3 regions of the Aeromonas sp. MdU4 genome follow, and region 1 is predicted to be linked to each of the others. Evidence: predicted binding sites of a transcription regulator. Region 1 holds the regulator's gene; each other region holds the start of a gene.
What was found. Region 1 encodes sigma-54, which starts transcription at its own class of promoters, with help from an activator protein. Its sites were predicted from a motif close to TGGCACNGTTTTNGCTT; they were not measured.

Region 1 (9,706 bases):
GAGGGGATCCTTGGTCTGACCCACGCCATCGAGCGCTACCTGGCCAAGGAGAAAGAGAGCGGCACAGCCATGGTCGCCAAGATGGCTCCCTTCATCGAGCGCCTCAACCTGCTGCCCGGCGTCACCGCCAAAGTGGTATGGGACAGCGCGGGGCGTGACATTGCCCGCACCGATATCGCCTTTGACCACCAGCAGATCGGTATGACCACGGTGCAGGTCGTCACCCGCCTGCAGCAGGGTACGCCTGCCATCTACTGCCGTGGCTACAAGGCCAACGAGGGGCACATCGAGATCGACGTGCGCAGCGTCACCGTGCCCCAACTCGACCAGATCCATTGCGCCATTGCCCACCTCGTTCAGGAGAATCGCTGATGTCCCTTACCCCCAACTACTACCGTGATCGTGTCTGCCTCAACGTGCTGGCGGGTTCCAAAGAAAATGCGGTTGCAATCTACGAAGCAGCCGAAGGCCACGTGTTGGTCGGTGTGCTCTCCAAAAACTATCCGGACATCCCCTCTGCAGTCGCGGACATGAAGGAGTACGCCAAGCTTATCGACAATGCGCTCTCCATCGGGCTGGGGGCGGGGGATCCACGCCAGTCAGCCATGGTGGCCGAGCTGGCCTGCCAGCTGCAGCCCCAGCACGTCAACCAGGTGTTCACCGGCGTCGGTGCCAGCCGGGCACTGCTCGGCCAGTCACAAACGCTGGTCAACGGCCTTATTTCCCCTACCGGCACGCCGGGGATGGTGAAGATCTCTACCGGCCCCCTCAGCGCCCAGCAGCCGGACGGTATTGTCCCTATCGATACCGCCATCGCCCTGCTCAAGGATATGGGCGGCAGCTCGGTCAAATTCTTCCCCATGGGCGGGTTGGCCTGCCGCGACGAGTATCAAGCAGTGGCCGAAGCCTGTGCCCGCCATGGCTTCTGGCTGGAACCGACCGGAGGCATCGATCTGGATAACTTCGGGGAAATAGTGCTGATCGCGCTGGAAGCCGGAGTCGAAAAGGTGATCCCGCATGTCTACAGCTCCATCATCGACAGTGCGAACGGGCAAACTCGCCCCGAGGATGTCCGCACCCTGCTGGCCACGGTAAAACAGCTACTGGCGTAATTGCAGCCACAGGCACCGGTTCAATCACTGACCGGTGCCTGGCCTAGTGATGGCAGGCTTGTTACCATCGATCCTTTCTCGTGCGACAGGAGATCCCTCCCCCTTCATGATCAAGCTGCCCCACCCCAGACTTCACCAATTGCTGACCCAGCTCCATGCCGAACCGTTACCGCAGGAGGAGCTGGCACGCCGCCTCAATGTTTCCACCCGCACAGTGCGCACCGATGTGGCGACCCTCAACGAACTGATTGCCACACACGGCGCCCACCTGATCCACCAGCGTGGCAGCGGCTATCAGCTGAAGATCTACAATCAGGGACTGTTCGATGAGTTACTGGCTGCTCAGGAGCAGGAGAGCACGCTACCGCGCACCAGTCGCGAGCGGGTATTGCATCTGCAGATCCTGCTGCTGACGGCGGAACAGGGGATCAAGCTAGATGACCTGGCTGATACCTGGTATCTGAGCAGAACGGCACTACAGGGGGATATGACGGAGGTACGTGAACAGCTGGCCCATTTCGGGCTGCTAGTCGAGAGCAAGCCCCGACTAGGGATGCGAATACAGGGGAGCGAAACAGCGATCCGGGCCTGCCTGACTCAGCTGCTCAGTCAGGAATTACTACACAACCACCCACTGCAGAGCCTGCTACCGACTCTCTGCCCCAGTAAAACGCTAGAGATAGTGGGCAATCACATTCATGGCCAGCTGAACCACCATCACCTGCGTCTGACCGACGAGAGCCAGCAACAACTCGCCATCTACTGCGCCGTCGCCCTGTTGCGTCAGGCGGCTGGCCACGAGCTGCGCCAGTTTGTCAGCGAAGATCTCACCGCCCCTCTGCTGGCGGTCGCTCGCGACATCTATGGCGAACTGCCGACTCTGACCCCGCCGGGCGAAGAGGAGATCGCCTGCCTCGGCATCCAAATCCAGGCACGCCTGATTGCCGAAACGCCTCAGCTTAGCCCGGCCATGGCGGCCGAGAGCGAACAGCTGGTCGAGCATCTGCTGGCGTACATTCACCAGCACTATCCCTATGACCTGCGGAATGACCGGCAACTTCGGGCCGATCTGCAGACTCATATCAGCGCCATGCTGCTACGGGTCAAATATCAGATCGGCAACCACAATCCATTGGCCGACCACATCAAGCAATACTATCCCCTCGCCTACGACATCACGCTAGCCGCCATCTCGGAGTGGATAAAGCAGACCCCCTACCGGCTGACCCACCACGAGATAGGCTATCTGGTGATCCATATCGGGGTCGGGCTGGAGCGCCACTACGATATTGGCTACACCAGACGCCCCCAGGCGCTACTGTTATGCGATGCAGGCAATGCCACCTTCCGGGTGCTGGAGGCGCGCATCAAACGGGAGTATCCCCAGCTGCAACTAACCACGCTCGAGTCGGTGCGAGATTACGAGGGACTAGCGGAGATCGAGCAGGACTTTGTCATCAGTACCGTCAAGGTGAACGAAAAAAACGCCCCCGTGGTACTCGTTGCCCCCTTCCCGACCCAGTACCAGCTGGAACAGCTCGGCAAACTGGTGCTGATCGACCGCACTCGCCCCTACATGCTCGACAAATATTTCGATGCCGACCACTTCATGGTTGTCAAAGAACCGTTCACTCAAGCAGAACTGTTTGCTCGTATTTGCGATCAACTGGAGAGGGAAGAGCTGGTGGAGAGCGGCTTCAGAGCCTCACTGCAGGAGCGGGAGCGGATCGTCTCTACCATGCTGGGAGAAGGCATTGCCCTGCCCCACTCCCTCGGTCTACTGGCACGCCGCACCCTGGTTTACACCGTGTTGGCACCACAGGGAATCGAATGGGGGAATGGTGAGATTGCCACGCTGATCTTCGTGTTGGCCATCAGCAAGGCCGACTACGAGGAGGCGATGGGCCTCTATGACCTGTTTCTGGCATTCATGAACGAAAAAGCCAGCAAAAATCTGCTGGCTTGTCACGATTTTGCCAGCTTCAAAACGCTGGCCAGGACGGGCTCATAAAACCGAGCGGGGAGTGACTACTCCTCGTTAAAGCCGGAGGTAAACAACTCCACCACAGCGGCCAGGGCCTCGACCTCTTCGGGGCCCTCCACCTGTACTTCCACCTGCCGTCCCTGCGCAGAATCGAGCATCAACAGGCCGATGATGCTGTCCGCATCGGCCTCTACTCCATCTTCATTGCGCAGCAGGACATGAGCATCGAAACCCTGTACCAGCTCGAACAGCATCATGGCCGGTCTGGCATGAATGCCCAGCTTGTTTTTCACTTCAACCGAGGCAGAAACAGTCATCGAGTCGTCCTATTTGCCCATCAGGATTGGGGTGCACTCTTGTCGAGGGTGCGATGGCGGATCTGCACGTTCTTGCCGAGCAGGCGGAAAGCGCTGGCCAACCGTTCAGCGATAAAGACCGAGCGGTGCTGACCACCGGTGCAACCAATACCGACCGTGAGGTAGCTGCGATTATTGCGCTCCAGATGGGGCAACCAGGTCGCCAACATGCTCTCAATCTGCTGGGTAAACAGCATCACGTCGGCCTGAGCAGAGAGATAGTTGGCAACCGGCTCATCTTTGCCGGTAAAGGGCTTGAGCTCGGGGATCCAGTGCGGATTAGGCAGGAAGCGGGCATCGAACACAAAGTCAGCATCTTTGGGAATGCCGTATTTGAAACCAAACGACTCGAACACCAACACCAGTTCGTTCTCTTTCTTGCCGAGCACCCGGGTTTTGATGAGCTCGCTCAGGTCGTGAATGCTGAGGGTGGTGGTGTCAATACGCAGGTCGGCAGTCGAGGAGATGGGTGCCAACAGGTGGGTCTCTTCCCGGATCGCCTCATCCAGCGACAATTTGTTGCGCGACAGGGGATGCAAGCGGCGGCTCTCACCATAACGCTTGAGCAAGGTGCCGTTATCCGCATCGAAGAAGAAGCTGGTGAATTCGACCCGCCCTTCGTTACGCACCTGCGCCAGCAGGTTCTCCAGTTTTTCCGGATCGCTCGGCAGGTTGCGTACGTCGATACTGACTGCCAGCTTGTCGTACTGGCTCTCGACCGAAACGATCAGCTGGGGCAGCAGGTTGACCGGCAGATTGTCTACACAGTAGTAGCCCAGATCCTCAAGTACTCGCAGGGCTACCGTTTTACCGGAGCCCGAACGTCCACTCACCACGATTAACTGCATCTTGTTCCCTCACGCCAAAGCAGGTGTGTCATCGAACGGCCTGAACGTCAGGCCGAAGTCATGATCTGATAGAGTTCTTCATCGCTGGTTGCCTGACGCAACTGGCGGCAGACCGCCTTGTCACCCAGCTTGGAAGCCATCAGGGAAAGGGTCTTGAGATGCTGTTTGCACTCACTTTCCGGCACCAGCAAGGCAAACAGCAGGTCAACCGGTTGATTGTCGATAGCATCAAAAGGGATAGGGTCAGCAAAGGTCATCAGGATGGCGGTGGGAGGGAATTCATCGTCAATGCGACCGTGGGGGATCGCAATACCGGCACCGATCCCGGTACTACCCATTTTTTCGCGGGCCAGCAAACATTCAAACAGCGCCTGACGGGAAGTGCCAAGGCGTTCTGCGGCCAGCTCGCTGATGATTTCGAGGGCCCGTTTCTTGCTGGTACAAGGGACTGCACTCTTGGTGCAGTCCCGACTCAGTATGTGTTCAAGTTGCATAGTTATTTTTTATTTAACTTATCTTTGTGCTTGATGATCTGCCTGTCCAGCTTGTCGAGCAAGATGTCTATCGCAGCATACATATCGGCATGCTCGGAATTGGCGAATACCTCACCCCCGCTGACATGCAATTTGGCTTCCGCTATCTGGTTCAGTTTTTCCACGCTAAGCACCACATGCACGTTGTTGATGTGGTCAAAGTGACGCTCGAGTTTGGCAAATTTATTATTCACATAATCACGCAGAGCTTCGGTAATCTCGACATGGTGTCCGGTCAGGTTAATTTGCATAACATCATCCTTTTGTTTTGCCTAAACCAGGCGTTTGCGCTGATTGGAAGGTGGGATAAACAAGGATTCGCGGTACTTAGCGATCGTGCGTCTCGCCACCATAATACCCTGTTCGGCCAGCAAATCCGCGATCTTGCTATCACTTAACGGCTTGACAGGATTTTCTGCCGTCACCAGCTTTTTGATGAGCGCGCGGATTGCGGTCGATGAGCACTCTCCTCCTCCTTCGGTGTTCACATGGCTGGAGAAAAAAAACTTCAGTTCGAAAATGCCCCGTGGGGTATGCATATATTTCTGGGTGGTCACCCGGGAAATGGTGGATTCATGCATCTCTACGGCTTCGGCGATATCGTTGAGCACCATGGGTTTCATCGCCTCTTCACCATACTCGAAAAAGCCCTGTTGCTGCTCGACAATGCAACTGGCTACTTTCAGCAGGGTGTCATTGCGACTCTCCAGGCTCTTGATAAACCACTTGGCTTCCTGCAAATGGGAGCGAATAAACTGGGTGTCGGTGCTACTGCGCGCATTGCGGGCCATCGCGGCATAGGCCTCGTTGACCCGAATGCGGGGGGCGGAATCGGGATTGAGTTCGACCACCCATTTATTGCCCTTTTTGACCACAGAGACATCCGGTATCACATACTGGGAGTCACTCTGGATAATGCCGTTACCGGGACGCGGCTCCAGCAACTGGATCAGATCGAGCACCTCCTTGAGGTCGCTCTCCTTGAGTTTGATCTTGCGAGCGAGGGTACGGTAATCGCGGTTGCCGAGCAGTTCCATGTGCTCGAGAATGACTTCCTTGGCCTCATTGAGCCAGGGAGTTTGCGGGTCGTACTGCTCCAGCTGGATCAGCAGGCACTCCTGTACCGAACGGGCGGCAATGCCAACCGGATCGAAATGCTGCACCCGCTTGAGGACTGCAGCCACTTCGTCCAACTCAACCTCCACCTCATCGCTACTGACAGCAGCCTGGATATCCTCCAGCGCAACAGTCAGATAACCGGATTCGTCGATGGCATCGATGATGGCGAGCGCAATAGCGGCATCCACATCACTGAATGGCGTTAGGCGCATCTGCCACAGCAGATAATCCTGCAGGTTTTCGGTGGTCTCCCCCTGATAGACGGTATCTTCCCCATCGTGGATAGGGCCCGCGCTCTGGGCGGTACCGGCTGAGTAGACTTCGTCCCAAGTGGTGTCTACCGGCAACTCGTCCGGCATCTGCTCCTGAGCCATGGCATCGCTGGAGTCCAGTTGGCTGGCATCGACCTGCGCCTCAGGGCTGGTCTCCAGCACTTCGCTCTCTTCCTGCTCCAGCAAAGGATTGTTTTCGAGCGCTTGCTGAATTTCCTGCTGAAGTTCCAGCGTGGAGAGCTGTAGCAGACGAATCGCTTGTTGTAATTGCGGCGTCATGGTCAGGGACTGACCGAGACGCAACTGTAATGTCGGCTTCATCTACGTCGGGATATCCTTGTGTTCAGCGAGGCACACGTCAAAGGAAATGAAGGCATGCCCCCTTACTATAGACTGAATTGATCGCCCAAATAGACGCGCTTGACCTGCTCATCGGCGAGGATGTCAGCCGGTGCACCTTCGGCAATCATCTTGCCGTGGCTGACGATATAGGCCTTCTCACATACGTCCAGAGTCTCTCTGACGTTGTGGTCGGTAATCAAGACACCGAGGCCCCTATCTTTCAGGTGCTGGATGATCTTCTTGATGTCTATCACAGAAATTGGGTCGACACCTGCAAATGGCTCGTCCAGCAGAATAAAACGTGGCTCGGCGGCCAGGGCGCGGGCGATCTCGACTCGCCGCCGCTCACCACCAGAGAGGCTCTGGCCCAGGTTGTCGCGAATGTGGGTGATATTGAACTCTTCCAGCAGCTGCTGGACCTTGTCCTCCCGCTCCTCACGACTCAATCCCTTGCGGGTTTGCATCACCCCCATCAGGTTGTCGAATACCGACAGGCGGCGGAAGATGGAGGCTTCCTGAGGCAGGTAACCGATACCGTTGCGGGCCCGCACGTGCATCGGTTGCAGGCTGATATCCTGATCATCAATGGTGATGAGACCGGCATCACGCTGTATCAGCCCCACAATCATGTAGAAAGAGGTGGTCTTGCCCGCACCGTTGGGGCCGAGCAGACCGACGATCTGGCCAGTGCCAACTTCCAGACTCACGTCACTCACCACCATGCGACGCTTGTAGCTCTTCTGCAGGCCCACTGCTTTTAACACTGCCATGGCTTATTTTCCCTGCTTCTTCTGGTCGGCGGGCTTATCGAAATTCTCTACCTGATCCGGCAGGAACACGGTTTTAACCCGCTGGTTCGGGCTCTTGCTCTCGGCAATCATCTTCTGTTTGACGATGTCATAGCGGATCAGGTCGCCATTAACCTGGCTATCTTCCTGCTTGAGCTGACCATTGCCAGTAATAATCACCAGACGGTTCTTCAACTCATAGCGAATGCTGTTGCCGTGAGCATTGACCGGCTTGCCGTTATCCAGGATCTGGAAGAAGGTGGCGGGCTTGCCATAAGCAGTCATCACCTCAGCCCCTTTCTCGCCGGAACGGGTCACCACGACTTTGTCAGCGTGGATCTTGATGGTGCCCTGAGTAATGATGACATCCTGCTCAAAGGTGATGCGGTTGTCCTGCATCTCGGCCACCTGCTTGACGGCATCGACATAGACCTTCTCGGTGAAGTCAGACTCTTTGGCACTCACCGCGCCGCACAGCAACAGGGCTGCGAGGGCCAGATTAGCGTTTTTCATTGAAATAGATGGCATGGCCTTGATCCAGTAACTCAAAATATTTGCGATCCAGATGGCCCTTCAGGCCAACCCCTTGGGTCTGGAAATCCCGACCCAGAATGTTCACTTGCCGGTTGCTGCGCACATCCTGCGTCACCAGATCCAGCTCCAGATAAGGCGTATCCAGCGTGGAGATGAAGGAATCGGGGAGCAGACCATCCAGATGCACCTTGTCCCGCAGGATCACGTTGTCATCGGTATTGAGCACACCGTTTTCGGCTGTCACCTTCCATTCGGCGTCACCCTGTTCATCAAACATGTAGACTACCGGCTGCTCGAAGGTTGCCTGCTCCAGAGTCTGGTAGTACTCGGCATAGCTCGATTCCAACCGCTCGGTGCGCTTGCCATTGATATCAAAACGGGTCGTCACCAGATCTCTGGCGACAAAATCGGGCTGATAGTGCTCGGTTTTAACCACAGTTTCCGGTACCAGCTCCACCTTGCCCAGTTGCCAGGCAACCAGAGCCACCAACAACAACAGCGCAAACAACAGGGTCTGTCTGCTCATACCGATGCCTCTGGCTGGTAGTCGCCATGTCCTTGCGCCTGCAGGATAAGATCGCACACCTCGCGTACCGCCCCGATACCACCACCTAGACGAGTCACCAGATCGGCACGACTCAGGACCAGCGGATGGGCATCGGCCACGGCGATACCGAGGCCACAGGCCTGCATCACCGGCAGATCGATGGTGTCATCACCCATATAAGCGGCCTGTTCCGGTGTCAGACCCAGCTTGGCCAGCAGCGCTTCGAAGTGGGGCAACTTTTTATCGGCCCCCTGTACCACGTGAGTCACACCCAGGCTCTTCATCCGATCACTGACGATGCGGGAGTTGCGCCCGGTAATGATGGCGATCTCGATCCCGGCATTGAGCAGGGCTCGCATGCCTGCACCATCGCGGGTACAGAAGGTTTTCAGCTCTTCGCCGTTGTTTCCCATGTAAATGAGGCCGTTGGAGAGCACCCCATCCACATCGCACACCAACAGGCGGATTTGCGCCGCCTTGTCATACTGGCTGCGCGTCACCGGACCATAGAGGGTCGGTACGTTTTGCATCAAATTACTCCGGCTTTCAGCAGGTCGTGCATGTTGAAGGCGCCGAGCGGGCGCTTGTCCCCATCCACCACCAGTAATCCGTTGATTTTCCTTGTTTCCATCAGCTTGACGGCTTCTGCTGCCATCATCTCTGGGCCTACGGTAACACAGTTGGCCGTCATCACACGGCTGATGGGGGTGTAATGAATATCGATCTGCTGGTCGAGAATGCGGCGCAGGTCGCCATCGGTAAAGAGCCCTGCCAGCAGACCGTGCTGGTCAACCACTGCGGTCATACCGAGCCCTTTACGGCTCACTTCCAGCAGTGCTTCGCTGATGGTGGCATCTATCCCCACCCGGGGCAACAGCTCGCCGCGGTGCATCAGGTCACCGACCCGCAGCAGCAGACGCTTGCCAAGGGAGCCGCCCGGATGAGAGAGCGCGAAATCGTCGGCGGTAAAGCCGCGCGCCTCCAGCAGGGCCACCGCCAGCGCATCGCCCATCACCAGAGTTGCGGTAGTGCTGGAGGTGGGCGCCAGACCCAGCGGGCAGGCCTCTTTCTCCACCTTGATGCACAAGTGCACGTTGGCCTCTTTGGCCATGGTGGAAGCCGGATTGCCAGTCATGCAGATGAGCGGAATACCGCGGCGCTTGAGCACCGGCAGCAGGGCCAGAATTTCATCGCTCTCGCCGGAGTTGGAGATGGCGATAATGAGGTCACCGCTGGAGACCATGCCCAGATCGCCGTGGCTCGCTTCCCCC
Region 2 (9,706 bases), on a different contig from region 1:
CACTGATGGTGCCATCGCGATTGATCGCCATCTTCTCCATCGGCATCGGCAGCACGATAGGTTGACCCCCGTCATCCACCACATTGAGGCCGGTCGACGTTTGCAAATTGCCGGTCGCATTAACCTGCAAATTTCCCATCCGGGTATAAGCTTCTCCTCCCTTGGGATCTTGCACCGCGATCCAGCCAGGACCATCGACCGCCACATCAAGATCCCGCCCGGTGGTCATCAGCATGCCATGCTGCAAATTCTGACCCGGACGTTCCGTCATGGCGAACACCCGGCTAGGCAATCCCTCACCAAAGGCCTGCATGCTTCGGGCCTGCTCGAAATCGGATTTGAAGCCAGTCGTATTGGCATTGGCGAGGTTATTGCCACGCACAGCAAGGCTGTTCATGTTCTCTTTAGCCCCGGACATGGCGATGTAAAGCAGGTGATCCATGGGATTCTCCGTCAAACAGATGACTCTAAGTCAGAGAAATGCAATTAGGATGCCAATGCCAATTCAGGAAGTTCAGGGGCAACAAAACAGGAGGGATTACTCAGAAAGAAGGGCGCCGCAGCGCCCTTCTCAATAGGAGATGAATTAACGGATCTGCAGAATGGTTTGCTGCAGCGAACTGTTAACCTCCAAAGAACGTGAGTTGGCCTGGAAGTTACGCTGAGCAGTGATAAGGTCAACCAGCTCAGAGGTCAAGTCCACATTAGACTGCTCCAGCGAAGATGACTTGATGGTACCGAAAGTGCCAGAATTCGGAGTACCTGGCAACGCGTCACCAGAGAGCAGGGATTGCCGCCAGGAAGTATCACCTACCTGAGTCAGCCCTTGCGAGTTGGCAAATTTGGCCATCGCAACCATGGCGACCTTGATGGTCGTAGCATTGCTGTAAGTTGCGGACACAATACCATCTGGAGTGATCTCTACCTTGGTCAAACGACCAACAGTAGAACCATCTTGTGACAACTTGTTGACTTCAAACGGTGACGCATACTGGGTCACGGTACCAAACGTAATATCAACCTGCTGAGTCGGGTCTGCACCATTGGTAATGATGCCCGCTCCAGCCCCCAGTTGCTCCGTCTTGATGCTTGCCGGTATTGTCGGTGTAATCATTTTGCCATCAGCGCCAAATGTAATCTGGGCACCCAACGGGGCCGGGTTCAAACCAGCCGCCATTGTCGGCGCTGCGCCACCAACAATATCAATCGGTTTATCTCCTTGATAGAGATACATCCGCCAGGAAGTCGGGGTGGTCGGCTTGCCCGGGTTGGCAGGGTCGGCCTCTTTGATAAAATATTGAGTGATAGTATGGGGTTCCCCCAACGAGTCATAAATCACCACAGAAGTGGATGACGAATAGGTCTTTGAATCCTTTGGATCAAATGTTGACGCAGGTCCTGCACCAAAACCGGATGGTAGCGGATCGGTGTTAGAGGGAAGGTTAAAACTAGCGTCAATTTTGCTGGTTTTAACCGGTTCACCCGCTCGATCCGGAATCTGGATAGGCTTGGTTGCATTGATGCTGACCGCTTTCGGGGTACCATCTGTATTAATCTCATAGCCTTGCAGATAGTGGCCCTGATTATTGACCATATAGCTGCTTTCATTAAGCTTGAATGCACCGGCACGCGTATAGGTGCGATCCAGATTGGTCAACCCGTCAGAGGTCACAAAAAAACCGTTACCCTGGATCGCCAGATCCAGCGCGTTATTGGTAAATTGCAGCGCCCCTTGATGGAACTGCTGGGCAACAGCCCCGGTGGCGACACCATTACCGACCTGCGTCTTCGCATTGACAAAAATGGAGTTGGCATAAACATCCGCAAACTCGGCTCGGGACTCTTTAAATCCCATCGTGTTAACGTTAGCAATATTGTTTGCGGTGACGTTCAAGTCTTTTTGTGCCGCATTGACACCGCTCAAGGCATTGTTAAATGACATATCCAGCTCCTTAGATCGATGCTGTCGACGTGTTTGGTAACGGCTTGGCCGTCTGGTTGGAATTGGTTCCTGATATTTGCAGAATGGAACTCAGTTGTGTGCTGCCCAAACCTTTCAGATTAAGCAGTGTGGGGTTTGTGGCATTGCCCAAAGCTACGCTATCAACCTTGCCATAAGCATATGTGGGAATAGTTTCAGACTTGCCATCCACTGTGCCGCTGGCTTTGAGCACATATTTGCCGGGCTTGACCCGCTTATCGTTCTTGTCGGTTCCATCCCAAGCAACTTCCACGTTGCCTTTCTGGTCTCCTTCAAGGCTAAATTCCTTGATAACCTGACCAGCTTCATCCTCGACCGTGATTTTGACACTCGAGTATTTGTTGGCCGTACCAACCTGCACAACACCAGAGATAGGCCCTTCCTTATCCAAATAACCAATATTGCTTGGTAACAACACATTTTGGCCTACTAAAGAAGATGCTTGCAGGGCTTGACTGGAGATCATCTGCTCATTGAGCTTCCCCATCTGACTAGAGAGGCTACTGATCCCTTCCGACGTCGACATGGATGCCATTTGGGAAAGCATCTGGGAATTATCCACTGGCTTGAAAGGATCCTGATATGAAAGTTGCATTGTCAGCAATTTCATAAACGACGCCTGATCCAGCTCCTTCTTGGGCGTGGTAGTCGTGCCTGTCGTCTGGGTCGTGGTACGGCTGATGCCGTTCACACTGTTATTGGTGTCGACCATGCTGCATTCCCCCTATCAGGACTTGCCAAGCTGTAGCGTCTGCTGCAGCATCTTCTTGGCCGAGTCTGCAACCTGTACATTGGTCTGGTAGCTGCGCGAGGCATTAATCATATCCGCCATCTCTTCAACCATATTGACGTTCGGTTTGAAGATGAAACCGTCTTTATCCGCCATCGGGTGGTTGGGGTTGTACTCTTTGAGCAACGGAGCCTTGCTCTCTACTATGCCCTTTACCTCAACCCCTACCGAGCCCTGTTTATCGGACATTGCCTGGTCGAGCTGAGCGGCAAAAATTGGCCGCCTTGCATGGTAAGTGTTTTCCACACTGGAGCTGACACTGTCCGCGTTGGCCATATTGCTGGCAACCGTATTGAGTCGCACAGACTGTGCACTCATGGCTGAGCCTGCAATGTCAAAGACCTTGAACAAACTCATCACTGCTCTCCTTTCAGGGCTTTAAGCAGGCCACTGATCTTGCTATTCATAAACTCAAGGGAGGTCTGGTACTCAAGGCTATTACGCATAAACTCGCTACGTTCCTGTTGTACATCCACCGTATTGCCATCACCGGTATCCGGCTGTAACGGGTTACGGTATTGAACAGAACCGGGCGAATCCATATTCAAGGCAAAATGCTTTTCGCTGGTCGTCGCCAACCCAAAACCCTGTTGATGCTGGGCATCCTGCAAGGCTTGAGCAAAGTTGATATCCTTGGCCTTAAAGCCTGGGGTATCCGCATTGGCAATGTTGCTCGAAAGCACTTCTGCACGCTTGGCTCGAACTCCCAGCGTGTATTGATGAACACCAAATGCCTTGTCAAATGAAATAGCCATAGCACACCTCCTGCTTGGTATATTTTGTTTGCAAGAGGTGTGCCAAAAGAGAGCTGTTAAGAGACGCTGTGAAGATGGGTCAGAACTATACGGCCGTTCGTCTTTAGCGGACAGTGGTGGATGATGAACATACCGAGCAAGGTGATTACGTGTAACCTTGGTAAATAACAAGAGGGAAGCACTGTGCTTCCCTCTTACTGGACGGTGAGGAATCCAAAGATTCCATATAAATCAAGGCAGAAAAGCTATTTGACCTTGTAAACAATCCCTGGATTACAACGGATCATTTCAAACCGCTCGGTCAACCCTGCCAAAGACTCCGACGCCCCCAGCATCAGATATCCTCCAGGGTTGAGACTGGCAGCAAACTGGTTGAGGATCTTTGACTTCACTTCCGGCGCAAAGTAGATAAGCACGTTACGGCAAAAAATAATGTCAAATTTACCGAGTAAACTGTAACTCTCCAGCAGGTTGAGAGGCCGGAAAGTGGTCAATTTTCTGACTCGCTCCACTACACGCATTTTATTGTCACCGTAGGGCTCAAAGAACATCTTCTTGCGTTCAGGCGACAAACCCCGCGCAAGAGCAAGGCTGTCATACACTCCCTCTTTGCACTGGTTCAGCATGGTAGTCGATATATCCGTTCCCACAATCTGCACACCACCAGGCAAAGTGCCCGGTTTCTTCATCTGCTGTTCCAGTGCCGTCATCGCAATCGAATAGGGCTCCTGCCCGGACGATGATGCAGCAGACCAGATCTTGATTGGCCGACCACTTTTACCCAATTCAGGGAAAATCTTGTCAGTCAAAAGCTGAAACGGATAAGTATCACGAAACCACAGGGTCTCGTTGGTCGTCATGGCATCCACTACTGCCATTTTCAGGTCGCGCTCTCGTACACTCATTGCACGAGTAACCAGATCAGACAGACTCTCGATGCCAAACTGCGCCATCAAAGGTGAAAGGCGGCTCTTCACCAGATACTGTTTGTTATCACCCAGCACGATCCCACTCTGTACCGCGAGAAAGTTACTGAACTGTTTATATAAGTCGTCCGAAAGTGTCTTCATGCAGCGATTCTTCTTAATTAAAGTGCGTTTTGTACGGCTTTTGCCAATTCATCCGGCTGGAACTTGGCGATGAAGTTGTTCGCACCAACTTTCTGCACCATTGCCTGGTTGAATACTCCACTAAGGGATGTATGCAGAATAACATGCAAATCCTTGAGATTGGGATTATTCCGGATCTCGGCAGTGAAGGTATAACCATCCATTTCGGGCATTTCAATGTCCGAAATCACCAGTGCAATCTGATCCTTGATGGGGCCACTCTTGGTCATTTCCAGCAACATGTTCAATGCCTCGCGACCATCCTTGGCCAGCACACATTCAACCCCGATCGCTTCCAGCGCACGCTGCACCTGTTTGCGTGCCACAGAGGAGTCATCAGCAACCAACACTGGTCGACCCAGAGTCGGGTGTTCAACACTGGCCTCAACCAACTCTTTGCTTACCTCGGTGGAAACCGGTGATATTTCGTTGAGAATGCGCTCAACATCCAGGATCTCGACCAACTCACCATCAACCTCGGTAACGGCTGTCATGTAGTTGATTCGACCCGCCCCTTTTGGTGGGGGCAATATCGACTCCCAGTTCATGTTGATGATGCGTTCAACCGAGTGCACCAGAAACCCCTGTATGGAACGGTTGTACTCGGAGATAATAATGAAACATTTGCTCAAGTCTTCAATCGGCCGTTTGCCCATCGCCATGCTGAGATCGATGACAGAGATAGTCTGGCCACGAATGTGTGCAACACCGCGAATGCAGGAGTTCAGCTTGGGCATCACTGTCAAGGGGGGGCACTGCAACACTTCACGCACTTTAAATACGTTGATGCCAAATCTTTGACGTCCATTGAGACGAAACAACAACAACTCCAGCCGGTTTTGTCCCACTAGCTGGGTACGTTGGTTGACCGAGTCCAGGATACTGGCCATAAACACTCCCTAAAAACGCTTGGCATTAATCATGCATGCGTGATGGATTGCGTCAGACTATTGATGTGACAACGAACAGATTCTGAAGCAATCATAGTTAAATATGGTGATATGCGTGAACAACTTATCGACCAACGAGCAAAAATGATTAACCGACTTTTACTCATCAGCCTCTTTTTTGGCAGCATATCTTCCAGCTCCGCCTCGGAGGTCACCACCTATCTGCAAGAACAGGCACAAGAGTTCGTTTATGGTCAACTCGACATACCCTTGGATGCAAAGGCCGAGGTCACAACGGCAACCCTCGATGAACGACTCCCGCTTACCCGCTGCGAAGATCGGTTAACCATCAGCTTACCAGCAAAAATGGAAATTCGCCGTAATACAACCGTTTACCTGAAATGCGAAGAAGACAAGCCCTGGGATGTCTATCTGCCAGTTCGCGTCAGTATTCAAAAACCCTTTGTCACGGTAGCCAATCCCATTGCCAAAGGAGATGTGTTAACCGAAAGCCAACTGGTGCTTGCTTATCAAGATCAGACTCTGATCCGTGGCGACTATTTGACTGACCCCGCCCCCCTCATTGGCGTTCGCAGCAAACGGGAGATAAAGCCGGGGCAACCTATCCGTTTAAGCCAAGTCTGTGTGGTATGCAAAGGGGATCAGGTCACCTTGACGGCGGAAAACAGCAACTTCCAGATCAAAACAATGGCCCGAGCCTTGCAAGATGGCAGCTTCGGGGAGATCATCAAACTCGTTAATATTCGCTCTGGTAAAACAGTCGAGGGTAAAGTGAGTGCAGTGGGCTCTGTGTCGGTCACTTTTTAATGTCTGAGGCATTGACAATTTTTTTCTAAAGTTTTGACCTACCGTACCGATAAACAGGTAAGCAAACCTTAAAGCAGACGAAGGTAACTCAAATGGCCATCAACAATATCAACAACTTGGCGAACAATCGGTTGCAAAATACCGGTAGTAGCCAGGGGACAGGCAGCAAGTCAGTCACCTCATCGCCCGAAAATGAAAGCAAAGCGGCAACTGTCAAGCTGGACTCCGTCTCCTTGACTAATGAGGCTCAGCAATTGCAAAAGATGCAACAAAACCTCAATACCGCATCGACCGGTAACGAAAGCAAGGTAGAGCGACTGAAAAAGGCCGTTGCCAGTGGTGAATATCAGGTTAACAGTGATGCTGTGGCCAAAAAGATGTTCAACTTTGAGACCAATCTGGACAAAGTTCTCGGATGATGGACTTACCTTCGTTACTGCACACTCAGGATGATTACCTCACCCAGATGCAAGGCATTCTGGAAGAGGAGTTCAGCCTGCTCGAACAGCATCAGGCTCTGGCCCTGCCTGCACTGACCGAGCGCAAACAGCAATTACTTGCTGCGATAGAAACACTGGATAAAACACTGGCAGAGATGCCGGAGCTTGCGCAACAACTGGCAGCCTATCCGGACCAAATGGCTCAACTACGAGCCAAGCTAGATGCATGTCAGGCGCAAAATGACATCAATGGCCGACTGCTGGAGCTCAGTATCGTCTCCAACCGCCGTCTGGCTACCTTTTTGAGTAAGCTGCGCGATCGCAACAGCATGACATATGACGCCAAGGGCAATACGCGCTCTGGCACCCGCTCCTACGGTATCAAGGCCTGACACCCCATATCAGGCCTTGCTCTTTCTCAGTTCATACTCTAAAGCAACAAACGCAGAAGCTCGCGACCATCCGCACACGCCTTAACACTCAGTACACCAGCCTCATAGCAGCCATAGCTGGCGGGCAACTCGCCACGCGGGAAACAGATCGAGCCCGGATTCATCAACACCCGCTCGCCCTGCCACTCCAGTACCGGTACATGGGTATGACCACTCAGAAACAGGCTACCAGCAGGTAATTGCACCTCATCGGGGCGATACAGATGGCCGTGACTGACAAACCAGCGCCGCTCATCTATTAGCAGCTGGTTGTAGGGGGCTGTAATGGGGAAGCTCAACAACATCTGATCCACTTCAGAATCGCAATTGCCCCGCACGGCGATGATCTGTGCCGCCAATTCATTGAGCCGCTCGGCGACCGCTGCAGGGTTATATCCTTCTGGCAAAGGATTACGTGGCCCATGATTGAGCACATCACCAAGCAGCAGGTAGTGATCGGGCTGCCATGGCTGGAGCAGGCTCAACACCTGCTCCAGCGCACTGATACTGCCGTGAATATCGGAAATGATGGCAAGTTTCATGAAATGCTCCTCACTGCGGGCTGAAATAGAGATCCTTGGTGGCAATCGTTCCTTTCAAATTCTGGCTGGGCAACCCCCGCAACGTGGGATCGACCAATCTCATCTGATTGTAATGATACACGGGTATGATCGGTGCCTCTTCGAGCAGCAACTGCTCGGCATGGTGATAAAGCTCTGCCCTGCTCCCGTTATCAAGCGTATTGACCGCCTGCTCCAGCAGCAGATCAAAATCGGGATTACAGTAACCACTTTCATTACGCAGATCCTGACAGCGGAAACTGCTTAACATCGCTGATGGTTCCACGTAGTCACCAAACAAGAAGCTTCTGGCCACCAGAAAATCACCGCTATCCTTGGCAACCTGATAGGGCCCCCACTCCAGATCGTTGAACGAAACCTGCACGCCCAACCTCTGCCACATGGCCGCAATCGCTACCGCCATCTTTTTGTGGGTCTCCGCCTTGTTGTAGGTAATGCTGAGCTTGAGCGGACGCGCCGTGCTGTAGCCCGCTTCAACCAGTAGCGCCGCCGCCTTGACCTGCCGGGTCGACATATTTTCCAGTGCCACGGGTATCACCACGCGCGGATAACCGGGCATCTCCGGCAACAACGACCATGCAGCCTTCTCATCCTGGCCGCTTACCGACTCGGTCAGCTGCTGGCGGTCAATCGCCATGGAAAGTGCCTGACGCACCCGAATATCCTGTAATTCAGGTCGCCGCATGTTGAAGACATAGAGGTAAGTACCAAACAGTGACGAACCCCAGAGTCGTTCTGGCGCTTCACGCTTCATCTTCTGGTAGTAATCGAGTGACACCTTATTGGTCAGCTGTATTTCACCAGCCTCATAACGCAACCGCTCTGCGTGCTGAGAAGTAACAGGCAGATAGGTGACCCGCTCAATACGAGTGTGGAGATCATCCCAATAGTGGATATTGCGCTCGGCTTCGATCCGTTCGTTTGGCGTCCAGTTCGTCAACCGGTAAGCGCCATTGCTCACCAGCTTGCCTGGTTCCGTCCATTGTTTGCCAAACTTGGCTATTGCCCGCTGATTGACCGGCACGAAGGGACGCTGACTGATAAGTTGCAGAAAATAGGGGACTGGCCGCTCCAGCGTGATTTTCAGGATCTGATCGCCCTGTGCCTGAATACCCAGATTGTCGAGCTCCAGCGCCCCCGCATAGATAGACTGACCATTGTTGATCCCCGTAGCCAGCAGGAGTCCAGCAGAAGGAGAACCGATGGCCGGATCAAGCAGACGGCGCCAGGCATAGACAAAATCGCTGGCGACCAGTGGCTCGCCATTTGACCACTTCAGCTGGGGCCGCAGGAAGAAACGCCACTCCAGACCATCTTCGCTGACCTCCCAGCGTAGCGCCTGGGCCGGCACGATATTACCCTGGCCATCCTCGCTAACCAGCCCTTCAAACAGGTCCACCAATACGGCTTCTCCCGGGAACCCCGAGCGCACCAAGGCAGGATCCAGTGACTCCGGTTCGGCACCATTGCCCTTGATCAGGGTTTGCCGATCAGCCAAGGGGGGTTGCTGTTCGACGGTGGTCGCATGTGCCAATGGTCCAGCCAGTACAGCGATCAATAGCGGGGAGAGCCAGCGTTGCGCCAGCTTGGGGAAGAAACCATACCTCATGAAAAAACCTCGAATAAAACCACTTCTGGAGGGGGAAGGCCGACGGCGCGCCTGATGAATGCCTGATGCCGCCCTTGTTATCCCCGAAAACGCCCCGTATTGTATCGGGCTTGTCCCGGAGATGGAGTCTTTCGGGCGACTTTTTTCAGGAGTTTTTATGGGGTATGAGTGGCTGGCCGTAGCATCGGCCAGTTTATGGGCAATTGCAGCCCTGATTTCGGTCAAACCAGCCCGCCATCTGGGAGCATTTGCCTATAGCCGCTGGCGCATGTTCCTGGTTACCCTGATGCTC
Region 3 (9,706 bases), on a different contig from region 1:
AAGGGGTCGTTGGCGACCGCCATGGTGAAGGTGTTGACCATAGGGTTTACCCTCGACCGGGAACAGGCTTTTGATCCCAATGCCATGACTGCCATGTTGCCTGCCCTGTTGGTGGAGCTGATCCAGCCGCTGGGGTTACTGTTCGCACTGGTTGCCATTGCTGCGTTTGTCGGCAACATCTTGATGGGGGGAATGAACTTCTCGACTGAAGCCATGATGCCCAAGTTCAGCAAGTTGAGCCCGCTCAACGGCTTGAAGCGGATGTTCGGGGTGCAGTCACTGATCGAACTGGTCAAGTCTATCGCCAAAGTGGTGTTTATCACCCTGTTTGCCTGGTGGATGTTGTCTAGCCAGTTCAATCATTTGCTCAACCTCTCCATGGAAGGGTTTCCTGGCGGTATTATCGATGCTCTCGAACTTTTCCTCTGGATGTTGATCATCCTTTGCTGTGCGCTTATCCCGATCGTGGCCATCGACGTACCGTTCCAGCAGTGGAATCACATGCGTCAACTCAAGATGACCAAGCAAGAGGTCAAGGACGAGTTCAAGGACAGTGAGGGCAAGCCCGAGGTGAAAGGGCGGATCCGTCGCCTGCAGATGGAGGCTGCGATGCGCCGGATGATGGGGGATGTCCCCAAGGCTGACGTAGTGATCACCAACCCGACGCATTACTCGGTTGCGCTCAAGTATGATGCGGGCAAACCCGGGGCCGCACCCAAGGTTGTGGCCAAGGGCACGGATGAGATAGCGATGAAGATCAGGGAGATCGCCAGGGAGTATGAGATCCCCATCATGCCTTCACCCGAGCTGACCCGTGCCATTTACCACTCTACCGAGCTGGGTCGTGAAATACCTGAAGGATTGTTTGCGGCGGTTGCCCAGGTACTCGCTTATGTCTTCCAGCTCAAGAAATTCCGCCGTGGTCAGGGGCGTCGTCCCCAGCCGCTGGCCAAGGATCTCCCCATCCCTACCGAATATCGCAAATGACAAAGTTCTGACGTTGTCAAAATAAAATCATTACATTTCAGTTGGTTGTATTGTTGGCTTGATGTTTGCTTTAATCAAATACCAGTATGTTGAAATTGAGAAAAGCGATGGAAGTCAAGGCAGCATTAGGCCGGATAAAAGAGTACAGATGGCTGCTGAGCAAGGGGGTCGGTACCCCTCTGCTGGTATTAGCTGCGCTCGGCATGGTGGTGTTGCCCATCCCGCCGATGATGCTGGACGTGCTCTTTTCCTTCAACATTGCGCTCTCCATTGTGGTGCTGCTGGTATCCGTCTATACCCGGCGTCCCCTCGAATTTGCCGCCTTCCCCACAGTATTACTGCTCGCGACCTTACTGCGGTTGGCATTGAACGTTGCCTCGACCCGGGTGGTGTTGCTGGAAGGTCATAATGGTACTGCTGCTGCGGGCCATGTGATCGAGGCGTTCGGTAATGTGGTAATCGGCGGTAACTATGCGGTCGGCATCATCGTCTTTACCATCCTGATGATCATCAACTTTGTTGTCATCACCAAGGGGGCCGGGCGGATCGCGGAAGTGAGCGCCCGTTTTACCCTGGATGCCATGCCGGGCAAACAGATGGCTATCGATGCCGATCTGAACGCCGGGCTTATCAATCAGGAAGAGGCTAAAAAACGTCGGCAAGATGTGACTCAGGAAGCTGATTTCTACGGCTCCATGGACGGTGCCTCCAAATTTGTCAAAGGGGATGCGGTTGCAGGCATCATGATCCTGTTCATCAACATCCTGGGTGGCTTCATTATCGGGATGATGCAGCACCACCTTACCTTCAGTGAATCGGCGGGAATTTACACTCTGTTGGCCATCGGTGACGGCCTGGTGGCGCAGATCCCCTCCCTGCTGCTCTCCATTGCCGCAGCAATCATAGTGACCCGGCAGAATACCGATCAGGATATGGGGACGGCAGTACTGGGTCAGCTGTTTGATAACCCCAAGGCGTTGATCATTTCAGCCGGTATTCTGTTGATGATGGGGTTTGTGCCGGGCATGCCGCACTTTGCCTTCCTCAGTCTGGGGGGGATCTCGGCTGCCGGTGCCTGGTGGCTGTTGCGCCGCCAGAAACTGGCTGTGGCCAAAGCAGCCAGGGGCGAGTTGATGCCTGCAACTTCCGATCAACCGCATGAGCAAAAAGAGTTGAGCTGGGATGATGTAATGCCTGTTGACGTTATCGGGCTGGAGGTTGGTTATCAGCTGATCCCGCTGGTGGATCGCAATCAGGGGGGGGAACTGCTCAACCGGATCAAAGGGGTACGCAAGAAACTCTCGCAGGAACTGGGCTTTTTGGTGCCAGCAGTGCATATCCGTGACAACCTGGATCTGGCGCCCAACCAATATCGCATCACCTTGATGGGGGTCAGTACCGGCGAAGCCAATGTTTACCATGATAAGGAAATGGCTATCAATCCGGGCCAGGTATTTGGCCAGATCCAGGGTATTGCCACCCGAGATCCCGCGTTTGGTCTGGAGGCGGTCTGGGTTGCCAAGGAGATGGTTTCCCAAGCCCAGACCCTGGGTTATACCGTGGTGGATACCGCAACCGTGGTGGCTACGCATTTGAGCCAGATCCTCACCAACCATGCGTCACTGCTGTTGGGGCATGATGAGGTGCAGCAGTTGCTCGACATGATTGGCAAGCACCAGAGCAAACTGGTTGAAGGGCTGGTGCCGGAAGTGATTAGTATGGGCAACCTGGTGAAGGTATTGCAGAATCTGCTCAATGAAGGCGTGCCAATCCGTGATATGCGCACTATCCTGCAGACCCTGGTGGAGTATGCGCCGCGTAGCCCGGATCCCGAAGTGCTGACTGCCGCGTGTCGGATTGCCCTGCGTCGCCTGATTGTGCAGGAGATTGCAGGCCCCGATCCTGAGCTGCCGGTGATTACCTTGGCACCAGAATTGGAACGCATATTGCATCAGTCGTTGCAAGCGGGTGGTGGCGATGGCGCCGGGATTGAACCGGGTCTGGCAGAGCGGATGCAGCGTTCGCTGGCGGAAGCCACTCAACGACAAGAATTGGAAGGCCAACCGGCTGTGCTTCTGACATCAGGGATTTTGCGCAATACCCTGGCCAAATTTGTCAAGAATGCCATTCCTGGATTGCGCGTTCTCTCCTATCAGGAAGTGCCTGACGACAAGCAAATTCGCATTGTCAGTGCGGTGGGACAGAACTAGTTAGCGGAGACGACGGGTGAAGATTAAGCGGTTTTTTGCCAAGGACATGCGAACGGCTCTGGCCGAGGTCAAGGAGACTCTCGGACCCGATGCCGTCATCATGTCTAACAAAAAAGTCACCGGAGGGGTAGAGATAGTCGCGGCCGTCGATTATCAATCCCAGGTCCCGGGGCCCAAAGATGCGCCGATTCGTCGTCAACTGAACGATGAGAGTGTCAATATTTCGTCTGCCGGTCGGCAGATGATCCGCCCTGAGGCGGTTCCGGTGCAGGAACAGAATGAGCACTATGCCGACACCCTGGCAGCGCTGCTGGCGCGTCAACAGAAACTCAAGCCAGGCAGCACAGCCGGAAGCGGAGGCTCTCAGTCTGCTGGTCTGGTCGCTGCTAACGGTGCTCCCAGAACGTTGGCCGAGCAGGGGCAATGGGGTGCAGCAGCTCCTGAACCTGTCAAACCCAAGGCACGGAGTACCTCCGGTCAGCGAGCAGCTCAACCCGCCCAGCGGGATCAGGAGATGGAGGGGATGCGCAAGGAGATGGCCAGCATCCGCAAACTGTTGGAACATCAGATCTCCGGCTTGATGTGGCAAGAGGTCGAGCGTCGTGAACCGATGCGTGCCTTGCTTATCAAAGAGCTCAAGAAAATGGGGTTTGATGATGCGTTTGCCGATCAGCTTGCCGGGCTGATCCCCGAAGATATGCCCATCCATCAGGCGATGGCTCAGTTGGCCGAGGTGTTGACTGGCCAGCTCAAGATCAGTGAAGACGAGATTTTACGTCAGGGCGGTGCGGTTGCTCTACTGGGGCCGACCGGGGTGGGAAAAACCACCACTATCGCCAAATTGGCGGCCCGTTTTGCGATGAAGTATGGCGCTGAGCAGGTGGCGCTGATCACCACGGACAATTACCGGATTGGTGCCCATGAGCAGTTGCAGACCTATGGTCGCATCATGGGCTGTCCGGTTCGCCAAGTGCGCGATGCCGAGGAGCTGGCCAGTGCGCTCTACCAGTTCCGCCACCGTCGTTTGGTGTTGATCGATACGGCAGGGGTTGGTCAGCGGGATATCCGTTTGACCGAGCAGCTTGATACCCTGGTCAAGAATGCCAAGGTACGGATCCGCAGCTATCTGGTGATGTCGGCTACCTCTCAGCGTCGGGTTATGCAGGAGGCGGTGGACCATTTCCGGCGTATTCCGTTAAGCGGCTGCATACTTACCAAATTGGATGAAAGTCTGAATCTGGGCGAAGTGATTAACGTGTGTATCCAGAATGCGTTGCCAATCAGTTATATCACTGACGGGCAGCGGGTTCCGGAAGATATTCAGGTTGCCAATGCGGCGCAGCTCGTCGGAGCTGCAATGGGCTCGCTGGAGCGAGAAACAGAAGAGCCCTATTTCTGGGGCGCAGGCTTTGGCGAGGCCGAAGATTCGGAGTTTTATGAGTAACATGTATATGGATCAGGCGAGTGGTCTGCGCAAAATGCGTCAAAACAATCGAGTAAAAGTGATCGCCGTGTCTGGTGGCAAGGGGGGCGTCGGCAAGACCAACGTGACCCTGAACGTGGCGGGTGCTATTGCCGCACAAGGCAAACGGGTGATGGTGCTGGATGCCGACCTGGGTCTAGCCAACGTGGACGTCATGCTGGGGCTGCGGGTGCACCGCAACCTCTCTCATGTACTGGCGGGCGAATGTACCATCGATGACATCATCGTCGAGGGGCCTTACGGCATGATGATTGTGCCTGCAACGTCTGGCACCCAATCGATGGTCGAGCTTTCACCGGTGCAGCATGCCGAGCTTATCCGAGCGTTCAGCGAGATGAAAACCCAGGTTGATATCCTGATGGTTGATACGGCGGCTGGCATCTCTGACATGGTGCTGAGCTTCACTCGTGCTGCGCAGGACGTCATGGTGGTGGTGTGTGATGAGCCCACCTCCATTACCGATGCCTATGCACTTATCAAGATCCTCTCCAAGGAGCACGGCGTGTTCCGCTTCAAAGTGGTTGCCAACATGGTGCGCAGTTTGCGTGAAGGCCAGGAGCTCTTCGCCAAGCTGACCCGGGTAACGGACCGCTTCCTCGATACCTCGCTGGAGTTGGTGGCCTGTGTGCCTTACGACACCAATCTACGGGCGTCGGTGCGTAAGCAGAAGTTGATTGTCGAGGCATTTCCCAAGTCGCCAGCAGCTCTGGCGTTCCGGGCGCTTGCCAATAAAGCTGCGAGCTGGCCGGTTCCAAATCAGCCGGGGGGCCACCTGGAGTTTTTCCTGGAAAATTTGTTGCAGAAACCGGCCACTACACAGGAAGGTTCCCGTGAATAAAGCCCAAGCGTACTTGCGTCATCAGGATTCCTACGTACTGGTGGAGCGTCATGCTCCATTGGTCAAGCGAATTGCCCAGCATTTGTTGGCTCGCTTGCCGAGCAGTGTCTTGCTGGATGACCTGATCCAGGCAGGTATGATTGGGTTGCTCGAAGCATCGCGTAATTTTGATGGTAGCAAGGGGGCTAGTTTTGAGACCTATGCCGGGATCCGTATCCGAGGCGCTATGCTGGATGAGATCCGGCGTGGTGACTGGGTTCCCCGTTCCGTGCATCGCAATAGCCGGGCTATCGCGGAAGCGATCGAAAATGTCGAGCAGGCCCATGGCAGGGATGCGCGTGATACCGAAGTAGCAGCCGAAATGGGTGTCTCCATCGCTGATTATCATGCCATGCTACAAGATGTCTCTTGCGGCAAGATCATCGGTATCGAGGATCTGGGGGTGAGTGAAGATGTGATTGGCAATCCGGAAGACGCTCCTTCTGGTTCGGGGTTTGATGAATTAGCGGCAGAAAGATTTCAAATTGTATTATCCGAGCAAATTGGTCGCTTACCTGAGAGGGAAGCGTTGGTTCTCTCTCTTTACTACGATGAAGAGCTTAATTTGCGCGAGATTGGCGAGGTTTTAAATGTGAGCGAGTCGCGTGTTAGCCAGATCCACAGTCAGGCCATGCACAGATTGCGTGCTCGTTTGAGAGATTGGCATCTATAAGTGTTTGTACTGGCTACACTGAGATGAAACTCTAAGGCATAATCCGCACGACACAACCCGTTTCTAGCATCATGTAAGTGAGCCACTCTAGTGGCTATTTAGGAGGGAATTTTGGACAAGAACATGAAAATCCTCATTGTTGACGATTTTTCAACGATGCGCCGGATTATCAAGAACTTGCTGCGCGACTTGGGATTCAACAACACCCATGAGGCGGATGACGGTAATACAGCGCTGCCGATGCTGAAAAATGGTGATTTTCAGTTTGTGGTCACCGACTGGAACATGCCTGGCATGCAAGGTATTGACCTGCTTAAAGCCATTCGCGTTGATGATAAGCTCAAGCACCTACCGGTGCTGATGGTAACGGCCGAAGCCAAGCGTGAGCAGATCATTGAGGCCGCTCAAGCTGGCGTTAACGGTTACATCGTCAAGCCCTTCACTGCAGCAACACTGAAAGAAAAACTCGACAAAATTTTCGAACGAATTGGCTAAGGAGCGGCAGGGATGATGGCCAAAACGAGAGCAATGATTTCGCTCGACCAGGCAAGGATGCTTGTTGCCCATCTGGAGCAAAGCGAATTTGAGCTGGCCGATGAACTGCTTGCCGAAGTATGTGCCCCCAACGCAGCCGATCTGTTTGAAAAAGTAGGTCAGCTGACCCGACAACTACACGATTCACTTCAAGAGTTTCGCCTCGACCCCCGTATTCCAGACTTGGCAACCCATGAAATTCCCGATGCGCGGGAGCGTCTGAGCTATGTCATCGATATGACAGACAAGGCCGCCAATCGCACTATGGATGCGGTAGAAGCCAGTTTGCCAATAGCTGATCGCCTTAATGACAATATTCAGCTGGTGATGCCGAATTGGAATGCACTGATGTCCCGCGATATGAACGTGGGGCAGTTCAAATCCTTATGTCATCAACTTGATGATTTTATTAAGGCTTCTGAGTCTGATGCCGATAAATTACGGCAACTGCTGACAGAAATCCTGATGGCGCAAGATTTTCAGGATTTGACTGGTCAGATGATTCGCAAGGTCATCAAGCTTGTTCAGGAAGTTGAAACAAAATTAATAGAAATGTTGACCATGTTTGGTGAGGCTGCTGCCGAGCATTCAACTCGCAGTCTTCCTGTCAACGGGATCGAAGCAGAAGGGCCTATCATGAACCCGGAGGCCCGTGCCGATGTGGTTAATGGTCAGGATGATGTGGACGATCTTCTGTCTAGTCTGGGATTCTAATGGAGTGACGCATGGCCTTCGAAGTTGATGAAGACATACTGCAAGACTTTCTGGTCGAAGCATCCGAAATATTGGAACAGTTGTCTGAGCAACTGGTCGACCTGGAAAAGCGGCCCGATGACAAGAACCTGTTGAATGCCATATTTCGCGGTTTCCATACTGTGAAAGGGGGCGCAGGTTTTCTGTCGCTCGGCGAACTGGTTGACGTCTGCCATGGTGCGGAGAACGTGTTCGACATCTTGCGTAATGGCAAGCGAACCGTAACTGCCGAGCTGATGGATGTGATCCTGCAAGCGCTGGATGCTATCAATGTCATGTTCGCCCAGGTACAAAATCGCGAAGCGCCAAGCCCTGCATCAGATGATTTGCTTCATGATCTCCATGAGTTGTGCAAGCCGGAAGGAGAAGAGCAACTACGTACTGCAACAAATACGTCCGTTGCGGCAGAGCCTGAACCCGTTGTTCCGATAGTAGAGGTGCTTCCTGAGGCTGTTGAACAGGTAGCAATGAGCAACGACCCAGCACCTGTTAACGGCGGTGGATCCATTGACGAGATTTCAGCGGACGAGTTTGAACGTCTGCTGGACGAACTGCATGGCGTGGGTGGGGCGCCGACCAAGACCACTGTAGCGCCCCCAATCGTGGGTGGTTCTGGTGATATCACCGATGATGAGTTTGAAGCCTTGTTGGATCAGCTTCATGGCCAGGGCCAACACATGGGGGCACCAGAGGTTAACCCCTTGAAGTCGGTGCAAAAAGAGGTGGATGAACTTATCGACGATGATGAGTTTGAGCGCCTGCTTGACGAATTGCATGGTCGTGGCCAAGGGCCGCAAAGTACCATAGCACCTGCTGCACCTGCTGCACCTGCTGCACCTGCTGCACCTGCTGCACCTGCTGCACCTGCTGCAGTAATTCCACCCAAACCGGCGGCTCCTGCAGCCAAACCTACGCCTGTAGCCTCCGCAAAACCCGCAGAAGCAGCCAAGGCTCCGGCACCTGCCGCCAAGGCTGCGCAAGCGCCAGCCGAAACCAGTGCCGTACAAAGCGATACGACAGTACGGGTGGATACCAAGACTCTCGATGTCATCATGAACATGGTGGGTGAGCTGGTACTGGTACGTAACCGGTTGGTGAGCCTGGGTATTGCCAGCAATGATGAAGAGATGTCAAAGGCGGTTGCCAACCTGGATGTGGTAACGGCTGACTTGCAAGGTGCGGTGATGAAAACCCGCATGCAGCCAATCAAGAAGGTATTTGGTCGTTTCCCGCGCGTTGTGCGTGACTTGGCCAGAACCCTCAAGAAAGAGATTGAGCTGGTGATGGTGGGGGAAGAGACCGACCTTGATAAAAACCTGGTGGAGGCGCTTGCTGATCCTCTGGTTCACCTTGTCCGCAACTCTTGCGATCACGGGGTCGAAATGCCGGATGTGCGGGAAAAAGCAGGCAAGCCGCGGCAAGGGACGATAACCCTTAGTGCTTCCCAGCAAGGTGACCATATTTTGCTTTGCATCGAGGACGATGGGGCAGGGATGGATCCGGAGAAGCTCAAGTCTATTGCAATCAGTCGTGGTGTTCTGGATGCAGATACTGCAGCTCGCATGAGCGACAACGATGCCTATAACCTGATCTTTGCTCCGGGCTTTTCGACCAAGGCCGAGATCTCAGATATTTCCGGCCGTGGTGTCGGCATGGATGTGGTCAAAACCAGCATTGTCAGCCTTAATGGTTCGGTACATATCGATTCAACGTGGGGGAAAGGCACCCGTCTCGAAATAAAGGTTCCTTTGACACTCGCAATTCTGCCGACACTGATGGTTGAAGTGGGTGAACAGACTTTCGCTTTGCCCCTTGGCTGTGTGAACGAGATTTTCCATCTGGATCTGAAAAAGGCCAACATGGTTGATGGCCAGTTGACCATCATTGTGCGTGAGAAGGCGATACCACTCTTCTATTTACACAAGTGGTTGACGCGTGGAGCCAACAAGCATGCTCGCCAGGATACTGGCCATGTGGTGATTGTGCAGATTGGTACTCAGCAAATAGGTTTTGTTGTAGACAGTCTGATTGGTCAGGAAGAGGTGGTAATAAAGCCACTCGATAATCTGCTGCAAGGTACGCCGGGCATGGCTGGGGCGACAATTACCAGTGATGGCGGTATTGCCCTTATTTTGGATGTGCCAAGTCTGCTCAAAGCATATGCGCGTAGACATTAATCGCACTGGCCC

Region 2: flgB (flagellar basal body rod protein FlgB) is a predicted target of sigma-54. The motif match lies at 3,555-3,571, and genes of this name have one in related genera.
Region 3: flhA (flagellar biosynthesis protein FlhA) is a predicted target of sigma-54. The motif match lies at 1,042-1,058, and genes of this name have one in related genera.

What each region holds. Positions count from the first base shown of each region.
Region 1 covers NZ_JBHFMW010000016.1:13,686-23,391, reverse strand. Annotated here, with positions in the region: gene ACE1BR_RS08590 (DgaE family pyridoxal phosphate-dependent ammonia lyase) at 1-372, shown strand, start outside; gene ACE1BR_RS08585 (KDGP aldolase family protein) at 372-1,112, shown strand; gene ACE1BR_RS08580 (BglG family transcription antiterminator) at 1,219-3,123, shown strand; gene npr (PTS phosphocarrier protein NPr) at 3,141-3,413, opposite strand; gene rapZ (RNase adapter RapZ) at 3,434-4,300, opposite strand; gene ptsN (PTS IIA-like nitrogen regulatory protein PtsN) at 4,348-4,794, opposite strand; gene hpf (ribosome hibernation promoting factor) at 4,797-5,084, opposite strand; gene ACE1BR_RS08555 (RNA polymerase factor sigma-54) at 5,106-6,545, opposite strand; gene lptB (LPS export ABC transporter ATP-binding protein) at 6,611-7,336, opposite strand; gene lptA (lipopolysaccharide transport periplasmic protein LptA) at 7,340-7,867, opposite strand; gene lptC (LPS export ABC transporter periplasmic protein LptC) at 7,854-8,414, opposite strand; gene kdsC (3-deoxy-manno-octulosonate-8-phosphatase KdsC) at 8,411-8,965, opposite strand; gene ACE1BR_RS08530 (KpsF/GutQ family sugar-phosphate isomerase) at 8,965-9,706, opposite strand, start outside.
Region 2 covers NZ_JBHFMW010000038.1:24,485-34,190, reverse strand. Annotated here, with positions in the region: gene flgF (flagellar basal-body rod protein FlgF) at 1-442, opposite strand, end outside; gene flgE (flagellar hook protein FlgE) at 587-1,942, opposite strand; gene ACE1BR_RS21090 (flagellar hook assembly protein FlgD) at 1,953-2,693, opposite strand; gene flgC (flagellar basal body rod protein FlgC) at 2,709-3,128, opposite strand; gene flgB (flagellar basal body rod protein FlgB) at 3,128-3,526, opposite strand; gene ACE1BR_RS21075 (CheR family methyltransferase) at 3,772-4,596, opposite strand; gene ACE1BR_RS21070 (chemotaxis protein CheV) at 4,614-5,525, opposite strand; gene flgA (flagellar basal body P-ring formation chaperone FlgA) at 5,670-6,353, shown strand; gene flgM (flagellar biosynthesis anti-sigma factor FlgM) at 6,446-6,772, shown strand; gene ACE1BR_RS21055 (flagella synthesis protein FlgN) at 6,769-7,185, shown strand; gene yfcE (phosphodiesterase) at 7,224-7,766, opposite strand; gene ACE1BR_RS21045 (peptide ABC transporter substrate-binding protein) at 7,777-9,414, opposite strand; gene ACE1BR_RS21040 (DMT family transporter) at 9,572-9,706, shown strand, end outside.
Region 3 covers NZ_JBHFMW010000023.1:228,154-237,859, reverse strand. Annotated here, with positions in the region: gene flhB (flagellar biosynthesis protein FlhB) at 1-987, shown strand, start outside; gene flhA (flagellar biosynthesis protein FlhA) at 1,095-3,197, shown strand; gene flhF (flagellar biosynthesis protein FlhF) at 3,214-4,641, shown strand; gene ACE1BR_RS13360 (MinD/ParA family protein) at 4,676-5,518, shown strand; gene ACE1BR_RS13355 (RNA polymerase sigma factor FliA) at 5,511-6,230, shown strand; gene cheY (chemotaxis response regulator CheY) at 6,342-6,725, shown strand; gene ACE1BR_RS13345 (protein phosphatase CheZ) at 6,738-7,478, shown strand; gene ACE1BR_RS13340 (chemotaxis protein CheA) at 7,490-9,694, shown strand.